Regions from separate parts of the Streptomyces sp. NPDC059255 genome, predicted to be linked through region 1. Evidence: riboswitches for the same ligand, from Rfam matches in the RefSeq annotation. Region 1 holds a riboswitch; each other region holds the start of a gene.

The links. Region 1 has a riboswitch for cobalamin ahead of ACFXKG_RS12580 (cobalamin biosynthesis protein). Riboswitches for the same ligand answer to the same signal wherever they lie in the genome.
Region 2: it holds a riboswitch for cobalamin, as region 1 does, so the genes downstream of both, metE (5-methyltetrahydropteroyltriglutamate--homocysteine S-methyltransferase) here and ACFXKG_RS12580 (cobalamin biosynthesis protein) in region 1, are expected to answer to the same signal.
Region 3: it holds a riboswitch for cobalamin, as region 1 does, so the genes downstream of both, ACFXKG_RS35415 (ribonucleoside-diphosphate reductase subunit alpha) here and ACFXKG_RS12580 (cobalamin biosynthesis protein) in region 1, are expected to answer to the same signal.
Region 4: it holds a riboswitch for cobalamin, as region 1 does, so the genes downstream of both, ACFXKG_RS26515 (ABC transporter substrate-binding protein) here and ACFXKG_RS12580 (cobalamin biosynthesis protein) in region 1, are expected to answer to the same signal.

The regions. Positions count from the first base shown of each region.
Region 1 covers NZ_JBHYZP010000007.1:203,753-207,241, reverse strand. The annotation lists gene ACFXKG_RS12595 (class II aldolase/adducin family protein) at 1-15, opposite strand, end outside; gene ACFXKG_RS12590 (anion permease) at 210-1,517, shown strand; gene ACFXKG_RS12585 (hypothetical protein) at 1,612-1,875, shown strand; cobalamin riboswitch at 2,013-2,133, shown strand; gene ACFXKG_RS12580 (cobalamin biosynthesis protein) at 2,170-3,183, shown strand; gene ACFXKG_RS12575 (cobyric acid synthase) at 3,180-3,489, shown strand, end outside.
Region 2 covers NZ_JBHYZP010000001.1:286,243-289,731, reverse strand. The annotation lists gene ACFXKG_RS01285 (type B 50S ribosomal protein L31) at 1-240, opposite strand, end outside; gene rpmG (50S ribosomal protein L33) at 288-452, opposite strand; gene rpmB (50S ribosomal protein L28) at 522-758, shown strand; gene rpsN (30S ribosomal protein S14) at 758-1,063, shown strand; cobalamin riboswitch at 1,238-1,441, shown strand; gene metE (5-methyltetrahydropteroyltriglutamate--homocysteine S-methyltransferase) at 1,606-3,489, shown strand, end outside.
Region 3 covers NZ_JBHYZP010000043.1:75,717-79,205, reverse strand. The annotation lists gene ACFXKG_RS35425 (carbon starvation CstA family protein) at 1-713, shown strand, start outside; gene ACFXKG_RS35420 (CstA-like transporter-associated (seleno)protein) at 710-976, shown strand; cobalamin riboswitch at 1,043-1,211, shown strand; gene ACFXKG_RS35415 (ribonucleoside-diphosphate reductase subunit alpha) at 1,359-3,489, shown strand, end outside.
Region 4 covers NZ_JBHYZP010000026.1:9,906-13,394, forward strand. The annotation lists gene ACFXKG_RS26505 (hypothetical protein) at 1-992, shown strand, start outside; gene ACFXKG_RS26510 (DNA-binding response regulator) at 959-1,597, opposite strand; cobalamin riboswitch at 1,703-1,885, shown strand; gene ACFXKG_RS26515 (ABC transporter substrate-binding protein) at 1,953-3,026, shown strand; gene ACFXKG_RS26520 (FecCD family ABC transporter permease) at 3,077-3,489, shown strand, end outside.

The DNA of each region.
Region 1 (3,489 bases):
CCGCGCGTCCGCCATCTCGCCTCGCTCGTCCGCCAGTTCGCCGTGTTCGCCGGTCCCGTCATCCGTCATACGGCGATCCTGCCAGGCGCCGCCGTCAACCTCACGAGCCGAGTCACCGCGAAGACCCACCTAGTTCATCTTCCGTTCACCCTGACTCCCTACGTTCACCGAGGCCACCGACGTCGAACGATTGCCTGGGTCCTGGGTCAATGGAACACATCACACTGCTGCTCGCGATCGTGATCGTGACAGCGCTCGTGTTCGATTTCACGAACGGTTTCCACGACACCGCCAACGCGATGGCGACGACCATCTCGACCGGCGCTCTGAAGCCCAAGGTCGCGGTGGGCATGTCCGCGGTCCTGAATCTCGTCGGCGCGTTCCTGTCCGTGGAGGTCGCCAAGACGATCTCCGGCGGGCTCATCAACGAACAGGGCATCAGAACAGAAGTGATCTTCGCGGCGCTCGTCGGCGCCATCCTGTGGAATCTCTTCACCTGGCTGCTCGGACTCCCGTCCAGCTCCTCCCACGCACTCTTCGGCGGCCTGATCGGCGCGACCCTGATGTCCGTCGGCACCTCCGGCGTCAACGGCGGGGTCGTCATCACCAAGGTCCTGATCCCCGCGCTCGCCGCCCCCGTCGTCGCCGGGCTCGCCGCCCTCCTCGCGACGCGGCTGACGTACCGGATCGGCCAGGCCGTCAACGACGGCGACGACCGGGTCACCGCCAAGGGTTACCGGGCCGGGCAGATCGCCTCCGCCGGGCTCGTCTCCCTCGCCCACGGCACCAACGACGCGCAGAAGACCATGGGCGTCATCACGCTCGCGCTGGTCACCGGCGGCGTTCTCGCCCCCGGCTCCAACCCGCCCCTGTGGGTCATCGTCTCCGCGGGGATCGCGATCGCGCTCGGCACGTACCTGGGCGGCTGGCGCATCATCCGCACCATGGGCACCGGCCTCACCGACCTCCAGCCGCAGCAGGGCTTCGCCGCCCAGACCAGCGCCGCGACGGTCATCCTGGCCTCCTCGCACCTGGGCTTCTCGCTCTCCACCACGCAGTCCTGCTCCGGCGCCGTGATGGGCGCGGGGCTCGGCCGCAAGGGCGGGGTGGTGCGCTGGTCCACCGCCACGCGGATGTTCGTCGCCTGGGGGCTGACGCTCCCGGCCGCGGGTCTGGTCGCCGCCGGCGCCGAATTCCTGACCGGCCAGGGCACCTGGGGCATCGCCGTCGTCGCGGTCCTGCTGATCGCGGGCTCCGCCGGGATCTGGCTCGCCTCGCGCCGTAAGCCCGTCGATCACACCAACGTCAACGCCGGGGCGGCCACCGGCGAAGCCGCCACCGGCGTCGCCACCGACGGCGGCTCGGGCCGGGCCGGTGAGCCGGCCGGTGTGGTGACCGCCGCCGTCGCGGCCGTCACCCCGCCTCCCCCGGCGGGCGCCGGGGGCCAGGACCTCTCGGCCACCATCCCCGCCCCCGCGGACCAGAACGGCGAGCCCGCCCGCCGCGCCACGGTGTAATCCGCGCCGCCTCTTAGCTCCGCTTCTCCGCGCTGCCTCTTAGCGCCACATCTCCGCCCCGCGTCATCCGCGCCACCTCTCAGGAAGCGACCTCATGGACATCGACTGGGCAGCACTCGGCTCCGTCTTCGGCGTCAGCCTCGTGGCGACCGTCGCCCTCGTGGGCCTCTTCAGCCTGGGCGTCGTGGGCCTCGCCAAGCGGGGATCCGCGCCCGCGCAGGGCCAGGCCGGGACCTCGGCCGCCGCCTCCACCCCCGCCGCCGGACCGGCGCCCCTCACCGCCCGCGCCGGCGCCTACCTGTGCTTCGCGCTCTGCGCCGGAGCCGTCGCCTACGGGATCAGCCTCATCGTGGCCTGACCGTCACGCACGCCACACACGCCACGCACGTCCCCGCGGGAGCCCCGCATCGGCCGACCGGTCCGATGTGGGGCTCCGCACACTGTCCCGTCGCAGGTCAAGGATGAGTTGACGGGTCCTGCGCGGCGTGGTGGACTTCCGGGGCCATTGACGACGGCAGCAGAGGAAGCCGGTGCGAATCCGGCGCGGTCCCGCCACTGTCACTGTGAGCCTCGCCTCCAGGAGCCAGGAACTCTCGCCGTCGCATCACGTACGTCGAACCGGGGCGCGGACCCTGAGTGAGGACACTTCGCCATGCCTGGCTGCGGTTCTGCCGCCGCGCGCGGCGGCGGCCGGGCCGCCCCTGCCGCCGCGCGGGTCTTCGCGTACGGCGCCACCCTCGGACTCCTGGCCGACCGGCTGTTCGGCGATCCGCGCCGGGGACATCCGGTGGCCGCCTTCGGCCGGGCCGCGGGGGCTGTCGAGCGCGCGCTGTGGCGCGACCACCGCGGCCGGGGCGCGCTGCACACCACGCTCTGCGCCGGAGCCGCTGCCGGAGCCGCGGCACTGGCCGCGGCGACCGTACGCGAACGGCCCGCCGCCGCCGTGACGCTGACCGCCGCCGCCACCTGGGCCGTGGTGGGGGGCACCTCGCTGGGCCGGGAGGCACGGGCCGTCGGTGCGGCGCTCGCCGCCGGGGACCTCGAAGGGGCCCGCGGGCGGCTGCCGCACCTGTGCGGGCGTGACCCGTACTCCCTGGACGAGGGCCAGATCGCGCGCGCCGTCGTGGAGTCCGTCGCCGAGAACACCTCCGACGCCGTCGTCGGCGCGCTGGTGTGGGGCGCGCTCGCCGGGACGCCGGGGCTCGTGGGGTTCCGCGCCGTGAACACCCTGGACGCGATGGTGGGTCACAAGAGCGCCCGTTACCGCCGGTTCGGCTGGGCCTCGGCCCGCCTCGACGACGTCGTGGGGTGGCCAGGAGCCCGGCTGACCGCCGCGCTGGCCGTCGCCGCGGGCCCGGACCGGCGCGGCGCGCTGCGGGCCCTGCGGCAGGACGCGCACCGCCATCCGAGCCCCAACGCGGGCCCGGTGGAGGCGTCGTTCGCCGGGGCGCTGGGCGTACGGCTCGGCGGGACCCTGGCGTACGGCGGGCGGGTGGAGCACCGGCCTGTCCTGAACGGTACGGGGCGCCCGGTCGGGGTCCCGGACATCGAGCGCGCCGTACGGCTGGCCGGCCGGGTCAACGTGCTCGCGCTCGCGGCCTGTGTCACCGGCCGGGTCGTATACGGCGCGGTGCGCGCGGCAGCGCGCGGTGGGAGGCGTACATGAGCGGGAACGGTGGGGGCGCGGGGCTCGGCGGAGGGCTGCTGATCGCCGGGACGACCTCCGACGCGGGCAAGAGCGTCGTCACGGCGGGGATCTGCCGCTGGCTGGTGCGCCAAGGCGTGAAGGTCGCGCCGTTCAAGGGCCAGAACATGTCGCTGAACTCGTTCGTGACCCGCGAGGGGGCGGAGATCGGGCGCGCCCAGGCGATGCAGGCGCAGGCCGCGCGGGTGGAGCCGACCGCGCTGATGAACCCCGTCCTGCTGAAGCCGGGCGGCGACCGCAGCAGCCAGGTGGTGCTGATGGGGAAGC
Region 2 (3,489 bases), on a different contig from region 1:
GGTCCCGTAGCGGCGCTCGAAGCGTTCGACGCGGCCGGCGGTGTCCAGGACGCGGGCGGTGCCGGTGTAGAAGGGATGGCTCACCGAGGAGATCTCGACATCGACGACCGGGTAGGTGTGGCCGTCCTCCCACTCGATCGTCCTGTCGCTGGTCATCGTGGATCGGGTGAGGAAAGCGTGGTTCGAGGCGGAGTCACGGAAGACGACGGGGGCATAGACGGGGTGGATGCCGGGCTTCATGGCTGAGGCGGGCCTTTCGAGGACAGGGCGTGGGGTGGCGGAGCGTTTCAGCGCTCTTCACGGAAGTCGACATGACGACGGACGACGGGGTCGTACTTGCGCAGCACCATCCGGTCGGGGTCGTTGCGCCGGTTCTTACGGGTGACGTAGGTGAAGCCGGTGCCCGCGGTGGAGCGCAGCTTGACGACCGGGCGGAGTTCGTTGCGTGCCATGAGGCTAGTATATGGGAATGATTTCCATTACCAATAGGTAGTGGTCGCAGAGAGAGGCAGGTAACACCCATGTCCGCCCACTGCCAACTGACCGGTGCCAAACCGGGCTTCGGCAACAAGATCTCCCACTCCCACCGGCGCACCTCGCGCCGCTTCGACCCGAACATCCAGCACAAGCGCTACCGGCTCCCCGGCGAGGGCCGCACTGTCCGCCTGACCCTGAGCGCCAAGGCGATCAAGACGGTGGACGTGATCGGCATCGAGGCGGCCGTGGCACGGATCCGGGCACGCGGGGGGAAGGTCTGATGGCGAAGAAGAGCAAGATCGCGCAGAACGAGAAGCGCAAGGAGATCGTCGAGCGGTACGCCGCCCGGCGGGCCGAGCTCAAGGAGATCATCCGCCGCCCCTCGTCGACCGGGGACGAACGCCGGGCCGCACTGGCGGAGCTGCGCCGGCAGCCGCGCAACGCCGGCGCCACCCGCGTACGCAACCGCGACAGTGTGGACGGCCGCCCCCGCGGCTACCTGCGCAAGTTCGGCCTCTCCAGGGTCCGCGCCCGGGAGCAGGCACACGCCGGCTTCCTGCCCGGGGTGACCAGGTCCTCCTGGTAACCGCTGCCCGCTGACACAAAGGCCACGGCCGCGCCCCGCCGCCGCGCATCGGCCGGCGTCTCGCGCCGCGCGGGGCCGACCGTGGCGGCGAAGACCGGTGCGGACAGGAGCAGGCGGCGGCTCGAACACGCTCGACCAAAGGGTTGTCCACGCTCTAGGCTGGGCGGTGCAGCTGGTTCGCCCTGCCCTCCAGGTAGACGCGTCGCAAGAGGGAACCTGGTGGGAATCCGGGACTGCCCCGCAGCGGTGAGTGGGAACGACCACCGTCATACGCACTGGATCCGACGTACCGGGTCTGGGAAGCGACGGCCAGTAGGTGTCTTCCGCAGGAAGGCGTGCCCGCGAGTCCGAAGACCTGCCCGTTGCCCGTGTACGAACCATTCGTGCGCGGAGATCCCGGTGACCTCGTGGGCGGGTCGGCGTACATATCAGGCGGATGACCGCGCTGTGCCGCGCGAGGTCGGGTCCGTCCGGTTCGTCACCCCTTCGCGCTCGCGTCCCGTCCCGGGATTCCAGGGAGATATCTCGCGAAGGAGATTTCCGTGACAACGAAGTCCGCAGCCGCGGCAGCACGGGCCACCGTGTACGGCTACCCCCGCCAGGGTCCGAACCGGGAACTCAAGAGGGCGATCGAGGCCTACTGGAAGGGCCGTGTCCCCGCCGACGCCCTCCGCTCCGCCGCCGCCGACCTGCGCGTCCGCAGCTGGCGGCAGCTCGCCGACGCCGGCATCACCGAGGTCCCGACCGGCGACTTCTCGTACTACGACCATGTCCTGGACACCACCGTCATGGTCGGTGCGATCCCCGCGCGCCACCGTGCCGCAGTGTCCGTCGATCCGCTGGACGGCTACTTCGCCATGGCCCGCGGCACTCAGGACGTCGCACCACTGGAGATGACCAAGTGGTTCGACACCAACTACCACTACCTGGTGCCCGAGCTGGGCCCGGACACGGTCTTCACGGCTGACTCGACCAAGCAGGTCGCCGAGTTGAAAGAAGCCCTCGCCCTCGGGCTGAGCGCCCGGCCGGTACTGGTCGGCCCGGTCACCTACCTGCTGCTCGCCAAGCCCGCCCCCGCCGTGCCCGCGGACTTCGAGCCGCTCACCCTGCTGGACCGGCTGCTCCCCGTGTACGCGGAAGTCCTCGCCGACCTGCGCGCGGCAGGCGCGGAGTGGGTGCAGTTGGACGAGCCCGCCCTGGTCCAGGACCGCACCCCGGCCGACCTGAACGCCGCCGCCCACGCCTACCGCGACCTCGGTGCCCGCACCGACCGGCCCAAGCTCCTGGTCGCCTCCTACTTCGACCGGCTCGGCGAGGCTCTGCCCGTCCTCGCCAAGGCGCCGGTCGACGGACTCGCCCTGGACTTCACCGATGCCGCAGCCGCCAACCTCGACGATCTCGCCGCCGTGGGCGGACTGTCCGGCAAGCGCCTGATCGCCGGTGTCGTCAATGGCCGCAACATCTGGATCAACGACCTGGCCAAGTCCCTCGCCACCCTCGGCACCCTGCTCGGACTGGCCGACCGGGTCGATGTGGCCGCCTCCTGCTCCCTCCTGCACGTCCCCCTCGACACGTCCGCCGAACGGGACATCGATCCGCAGATCCTGCGCTGGCTCGCCTTCGCCCGACAGAAGACCGCCGAGACCGTCACCCTCGCCAGGGGCCTGGCGCACGGGACCGACGCGATCGCGGGCGAGCTGGCCGCGAATCGCGCCGACCTCGCCTCCCGCTCGAACTCTCCCCTCACCCACGACCCGGCCGTCCGCATCCGCACCGCCGCCGTCACGGACACCGACACCCGCCGCTCCCAGCCGTACGCCGAGCGGGCCACCGCCCAGCGCTCCCACCTCGGCCTGCCGCTGCTGCCGACCACCACCATCGGCTCCTTCCCTCAGACCGGCGAACTGCGCACGGCCCGCGCCGACCTGCGCGCCGGACGCATCGACACAGCCGGTTACGAGGAGCGCATCCGCGCCGAGATCGACGAGGTCGTGTCCTTCCAGGAGGAGACCGGGATCGACGTCCTGGTGCACGGCGAGCCCGAGCGCAACGACATGGTGCAGTACTTCGCCGAACAGCTCACCGGTTACCTCGCCACCCAGCACGGCTGGGTGCAGTCCTACGGCACCCGGTACGTGCGTCCACCGATCCTCGCCGGGGACATCTCCCGCCCCGAGCCGATGACCGTACGCTGGACGGCATACGCCCAGTCCCTCACCTCACGCCCGGTCAAGGGCATGCTCACCGGCCCGGTCACCATGCTCGCCTGGTCCTTCGTCCGCGACGACCAGCCCCTCGGCGACACCGCACGCCAAGTCGCCCTGGCCCTGCGTGACGAGGTGAACGACCTCGAAGCGGGCGGCACTTCGGTGATCCAGGTGGACGAGCCGGCGCTGCGCGAGACCCTGCCGCTGCGGGCCGCCGAC
Region 3 (3,489 bases), on a different contig from region 1:
CGGGGACGCGCGTCGGGCGCTTCATGCTCCAGGACATGCTCGGCAACGTGTACAAGCCGATGCGCGAGGTGAGCTGGAAGCCGGGCGTCTGGTTCGCCAGCGCTGTGGTGGTCGGCGGCTGGGGCTACTTCCTCTGGGTCGGTGTCCATGACCCGCTGGGCGGCATCAACCAGCTCTTCCCGCTCTTCGGCATCGCCAACCAGCTCCTGGCGGCCGTCGCGCTCGCCGTCTGCACCACACTGCTGGTCAAGTCCGGCCGCCTGAAGTGGGCGTGGGTGACGGCCGTACCGCTCGCCTGGGACGCCGCCGTCACGCTCACCGCGAGCTGGCAGAAGATCTTCTCGGCGGACCCGAGGGTGGGCTTCTTCACCCAGCGCGACGTGTACCAGTCGGCCATCGACCGGGGCGAGGTGCTGGCCCCGGCCAAGACCATGGACGACATGCACACCGTGGTCACCAACTCCACGGTGGACGGGGTGCTCTCGGCGCTCTTCGCGGTCCTCATCCTCGTGGTCATCGCGGACGCCGGACGGGTCTGCTTCAAGGCGATCCGCGATCCGGAGGGCGTCCGGCTGACGGAGGTCCCGTACGTCGAGTCGAAGATCGTCGCCCCGGCCGGCCTGATCCCCACCCAGGAGGAGAAGGCGGAACTGGCCGCCGCCGAGGCCACCAAGGAGCGGGAGAGCGTCCCGGCGGGGACGGGCCCGGCATGACGCGCGTCCGGAGCCGGGCGGATCGGGTGCGGCACGTGGCCGGGCGGATCCGCTGGTACGTACGGGAGTTCACCGGCGAGTCGGCGTACGAGCGCTACGTGGCCCACGCCCGGGCCCACGCGGACGCGGCAGCCGGTGCGGGTACGGGCGCGGGTGCCGGCGCCGGTGACCCGGCGGGCGGGATCATGACCCGCCGCGCCTTCGAACGCAGCCGCACGGACGCCCGCGAGGCCGACCCGCGCGAGGGCTTCCGCTGCTGCTGAGCCGCCGCCGGGCCGTCGCGGAGCTGCTGCCGAGCCGCCGCCGATCTCGTACGGCGGCGGCGTACGACACAACATCTGGGGGGTGGCGCGGCGCGCGCCCCCCAGATGTATGCTCGACCTCGCTGTCGACGCAGGGGAATCCGGTGTGAATCCGGAACTGTCCCGCAACGGTGTACTGTGGCGCGCTTTGTCGCGCCCCCTAGTCCGAACACCTGCCGGCAGTGCGTCCGGCTCGACCGATCCGGGCGCCCAGACGTCCGGGCCTCGCGGTTGGGCCGGTGGACGCGGCGCGGTGTGCGGCCCTCTGCGATGACGGGCGTGCCTCCGTGCGCGCGGACCCGTGCCTCCTCGCGGCCCAGAGCCGAGCGAGGGAGAGCACCACGTGACCATCGCGCCAGCGGATCCGGTTTCAGCAACGACCGAGCGGGGGCCCGGAGCCGGGCAGGAACCGACGGCCGACGCCCCCGGCACCGCGCTGCTGCGGACCCTGACCGAGCTGACCGCCGATCTGCCCGACGCCGACCCGGGCAGGATCGCCGCCGCCGCGCTGCGCGGCCGTAACGCCCGCTCGGACGAGGCCGAGCTGCGCGAGCTGGCCACGGAGGCGGCGGCCGGACAGATCTCCGAGGATCCCGCGTACTCCCGGCTCGCCGCCCGGCTGCTCACCCGCACGATCGCCGACGAGGCCGCGTCCCAGGGCGCCGTGTCGTTCTCCGCGTCCGTCACTGTCGGCCACCGCGAGGGTCTGATCGCGGACCGTACGGCCGCCTTCGTCGCGCGCCACGCCGCGCGCCTGGACGCACTGATCGACCCGGCCGCCGACGACCGCTTCGGCTACTTCGGGCTGCGCACCCTCTACAGCCGCTATCTGCTCCGGCACCCCCTCACCCGGCAGGTCGTCGAGACGCCGCAGCACTTCCTGCTGCGCGTCGCCGCCGGGCTCGCCGAGGACGACAGCGACCGGGCGGTGGCGGAGGTCGGGCGGCTCTACGGGCTGATGAGCCGGCTCGACTACCTCCCCTCCTCCCCCACGCTCTTCAACTCCGGCACCCGCCACCCCCAGATGTCCTCCTGCTACCTGCTGGACTCGCCGCTGGACGAGCTGGACTCGATCTACGACCGGTACCACCAGGTGGCGCGGCTCTCGAAGCACGCGGGCGGGATCGGGCTCTCGTACTCCCGTATCCGCTCGCGCGGTTCACTGATCCGGGGGACGAACGGCCACTCCAACGGCATCGTCCCGTTCCTGCGGACCCTCGACTCCTCCGTCGCCGCCGTCAACCAGGGCGGCCGGCGCAAGGGCGCGGCCTGCGTCTACCTGGAGACCTGGCACGCGGACCTGGAGGAGTTCCTCGAACTGCGCGACAACACGGGCGAGGACGCGCGCCGTACGCACAACCTCAACCTCGCGCACTGGATCCCCGACGAGTTCATGCGCCGGGTCGAGGCGGACGGCGTCTGGTCGCTCTTCTCCCCCGTGGACGTGCCGGACCTGGTCGACCTGTGGGGCGACGCCTTCGACGCCGCGTACCGCAAGGCGGAGGCGGACGGTCTCGCGCGCAAGACCCTCAAGGCCCGTGAGCTGTACGGCCGGATGATGCGCACCCTCGCGCAGACCGGCAACGGCTGGATGACCTTCAAGGACGCGTCGAACCGTACGGCCAACCAGACCGCCGAGCCCGGCCACACCGTCCACTCCTCCAACCTCTGCACCGAGATCCTTGAGGTCACGGACGACGGCGAGACGGCCGTCTGCAACCTCGGCTCCGTCAACCTGGGCGCGTTCGTGGACGCGGCCACCGGCGACATCGACTGGGCGCGGCTGGACGAGACCGTCCGTACCGCCGTCACCTTCCTCGACCGGGTCGTCGACATCAACTTCTACCCGACCGAGCAGGCGGGCCGCTCCAACGCCAAGTGGCGCCCGGTGGGCCTGGGCGCGATGGGCCTCCAGGACGTCTTCTTCAAGAAGCGGCTGCCCTTCGACTCCCCCGAGGCCGCCGCGCTCTCCACCCGGTTCGCCGAACGGATCATGCTCGCGGCGTACGAGGCCTCCTGCGACCTCGCCGAGCGCGACGGGCCGCTCCCCGCCTGGTCGAAGACGCGCGCGGCGCGCGGGGTGCTCCACCCCGACCACTACGACGTGGCGCTGAACTGGCCGGAGCGCTGGGCGGCGCTGCGCGCCCGGGTCGCGGAGACCGGCATGCGCAACTCCCTCCTCCTCGCCATCGCGCCGACGGCGACCATCGCGTCGATCGCGGGCGTGTACGAGTGCATCGAGCCGCAGGTCTCGAACCTGTTCAAGCGCGAGACGCTCTCCGGGGAGTTCCTCCAGGTCAACTCCTACCTGGTGGAGGAGTTGAAGCGGCTCGGCGTCTGGGACGCCCGGACCCGCGAGGCGCTGCGCGAGGCGAGCGGCTCGGTGGCGGGCTTCGGCTGGATCCCGGCGGAGGTACGGGAGCTGTTCCGTACGGCGTGGGAGATCCCGCAGCGCGGCCTGATCGACATGGCGG
Region 4 (3,489 bases), on a different contig from region 1:
CCGTGGCGGACTTCATCGGGACCCCGCACTGGACGTTCCTGGAGATCGGCTGGTTCGGGGTGCTGCTGCTCTTCGACGCCGGGCTGCGGCCGACGCTCGTCTTCATCGGCGGCCATCTCGTCCTCACCCTGGCGCAGCTGCTGCTCGCGGGGGTGCCGACCCGGCAGGCCGCCTCCGGCATGGCCGTCAGCGCCCTGGCCATCTGCACCTTCCAGGTCGCCGCCGCCATGCTCGCCCGCTCGCTCGGTGACTGCGCCGCCGCCGCGAGCGCCACGGCGCGCGAGCAGGAGCGCGTCCGTACGGAGGCCGCAGTCGCCGCGCAGGTCCACGCCGACCAGCGGGCCCGCTACGCCGAACTGGACCGCTCCGTCATGCCGTTGCTGACCGGGCTCGCCGGCGGCTCGCTCGACCCGGGGGACGAGGCGGTACGGCGCCGCTCCGCCGTAGAGGCCGCCCGGCTCAGACGGCTCTTCGCGGAACGCGACCACGCGCACGATCCGCTGCTCCACGAACTGCGCGCCGGTATCGACGTCGCCGAACGCCACGGCGTCGACGTACAGCTCGCCGTGCGCGGGGCCTGCGCCCCGGTCGACCGGCGGCTGCGCCGCGCGCTCACCGAGCCCGTGCTGGCCGCGCTCGCGACCGCCGAGCGCGACGCCCGCGCCACGGTCGTGCGTGGCGGCGGCCTGGTGCGGGTGAGTGTGGTGACCGATTGCCCGGCGACCGGGCCGACGGAGATCCCCGAACCGACCGAGCCGGGGGTACGGGTGCGCACGGTGCGCAGCGAGGGGCGGCTGCTGGTGGAGGCGTCGTGCACCCTCGACGGCCCGGTCGACGGCCCGTTCGACGCCCCGGCCGACGCCCCCGAGGACGCGCTCACCGCGTCGTCGTCCGCGTCGTCATCCGCGTCCGCGTCCGCGTCTGTGCCTGTGTCCGCGACCGCATCCGCGGACCGGGGTCACAGCTCGTCCAGTGACGTCAGCCCGTCCTGAATGGCCCGCGCGACCAGGTTCGCCTTGGTCGTCGCGGGCCGCCCCGCGTTGGCGTACTTGATGCGCACCCGCTCCAGATACGTGTTCACGGTACGGACCGAGAGCCCCAGGCTCGCCCCGACCATCGCCTTGGACTCCGACTGGAACCACTCCAGCAGCACCTCCACCTCGCGCGGCGTCAGCGCGGGCCGCCCCTTGCGGGCGTCGCTGCCGAACGCCCCGGCCAGCGCGGGCGGTGTGTACGGGCGGCAGTCGGCCGCCGCCAGCGTCGCCGCCATGAGGTGCCGTTCGCCCTCGGCCTTGGTGAGGTACGTGAACGCCCCCAGGTCCAGGCAGGTCAGCGCGGTCTCCTGGCTGTCCTGCATGGTGTAGACGATGACCTGCCGTTCGCCCGCGACGAGTTGCCGCAGTTCGGGGTAGGCGGGCACCCCGTGAGCGAGCTGCAGGTCCAGCACCACCACGTCCGCGTCCCGGCCCGGCCCCGTCGTCGCCACCGACAGGTCCGGCCCCTTGGCGGTCACCGCGATGGGCCGCTCCGACGCCGCGTACCAGGACTCGATGCCCGCGAGGACCACGGGATGGTCGTCGATCAGAGCGACACTCACGGGCGAGGTTTCCGGCATGCCTCATTGTCCGCCGCGCCCGTTCCCGTCGATCGCCGCCGGGTGGAAAGCGCCGGAAAGTGCTGGTGTGGGGCGGAAAACCGCCTGTGATAGCTTGCCGAGGCCAGTCGAACCCATGTACGTGGGTCAGGGAATCCGGTGGGAATCCGGAGCTGACGCGCAGCGGTGAGGGCGACGGGCGGGGCATCGGCCACTGGACAGCAGTCCGGGAAGGCGCCTCCGTCCGGGTGACCCCGAGTCCGAAGACCTGCTGGCGGCCTCCGTCCGCGTCCTGTGGCGGGGGAGCACCGTACGACCGGGCTCCGCGCATGAGCCCTCGACGCAGAGGAACGACTCCGTGCCGATCGCACGCCTCGCCCGCCGTGCCACTCCCTTCCTCGCCGCCGGCGCCCTGCTGCTCACCGGCTGCGGTACCGGCTCGGACTCCGGAGCTGATTCCGCATCCGGTTCTGATTCCGGTACCGGTTCCGCCCGGGCCGCCGGCTATCCCCGTACCGTCGCCAACTGCGGTCGGGAGGTACGGATCGACGCGCCGCCCGAGCGGGCCGTCTCGCTCAACCAGGGCACCACGGAGATCATGCTCTCCCTCGGCCTCGGCGACCGCATGGCCGGCACCGCCACCTGGACCGACCCGCTGCCGAAGAGCCTGCGGAAGGCGAACGCCGGGGTCGAGCGGCTGGCCGACAACAGCCCCTCCTTCGAGAAGGTCCTGGACGCCGAGCCCGACTTCGTCGCCGCCTCCTTCGAGTCCACCCTGGGCAAGGGCGGCGTGGCCACACGCGCGCAGTTCGAGAAGGTGGGCGTACCGGCGTACGTCTCGCCGTCCGACTGCGCCAAGGACAACACCGGTGACACCGACGGATCCCGGGCGACGCCGCTGACCATGGAGGACGTCTACGGCGAGATCCGCGAACTGGCCACGGTGTTCGGCGTCGAGGAGCGCGGTGACCGGCTCGTCGCGGGGCTGAAGGACCGGATGGCGAAGGCGGTCGCCGGGATCGACGCGAAGAAGGCGAAGGACACCACCGTCCTGTACTGGTTCGCCAACTCCGAGGCCCCCTTCATGGGCGGCTGCTGCGGCGCTCCCGGCATCATCACCGACGCCGTCGGCGCCAAGAACGTCTTCGACGACACCCACGACGAATGGCCGCAGATCAACTGGGAGACGGTCGCCGACCGCGACCCCGCCTTCCTCGTCATCGGCGATCTCACCCGTAAGTCGCAGACGGCCGAGTCGGCGGCGAAGAAGATCGAGTTCCTGGAGACCAACCCGGTCACCCGGGCCATGGACGCGGTGAAGCACCAGCGGTACGTACGCCTCAGCGGCCAGGCCATGAACCCGAGCATCCGCACCGTGGAGGGCGTCGAGCAGGTGGCGGCGGCGCTGCGCGCGTACGCACCCGCCAAGTGACCACCGCGGAACGGGCGTCGAGGGCGTCTGCCGAAGGGAGCCCGGCGCCGCTGGACCCCGGCGGCTCCCGCGAGGTCCGGCGGGCCGCGGTCTGGGTCCGCCCGGTGGGGTGGGCCTGCGGCCTCGCCGCGCTCGCCCTCTCCGTCGCCGTGGCGATCACCATCGGGCCCGCCGACATCCGTGTCGGAGACGTCTGGTCGGTCGTCGGCGCCCACCTGGGCCGGGGCGAGCCGCGTCTCACCCCGATCCGCGACGGCATCGTCTGGAACCTGCGGCTGCCGCGTACCCTGCTGGCGGCCGTCTGCGGCGCCGGGCTCGCGGTGTGCGGCGCGATCATGCAGTCCCTGCTCCGTAATCCGCTCGCCGACCCCTTCGTCCTCGGCGTCTCCTCGGGAGCCTCCACCGGCGCGGTCCTGGTGGTCGTGCTCGGGGTCGGGGGAGGGGCGCTGTCGGTCTCGGGCGG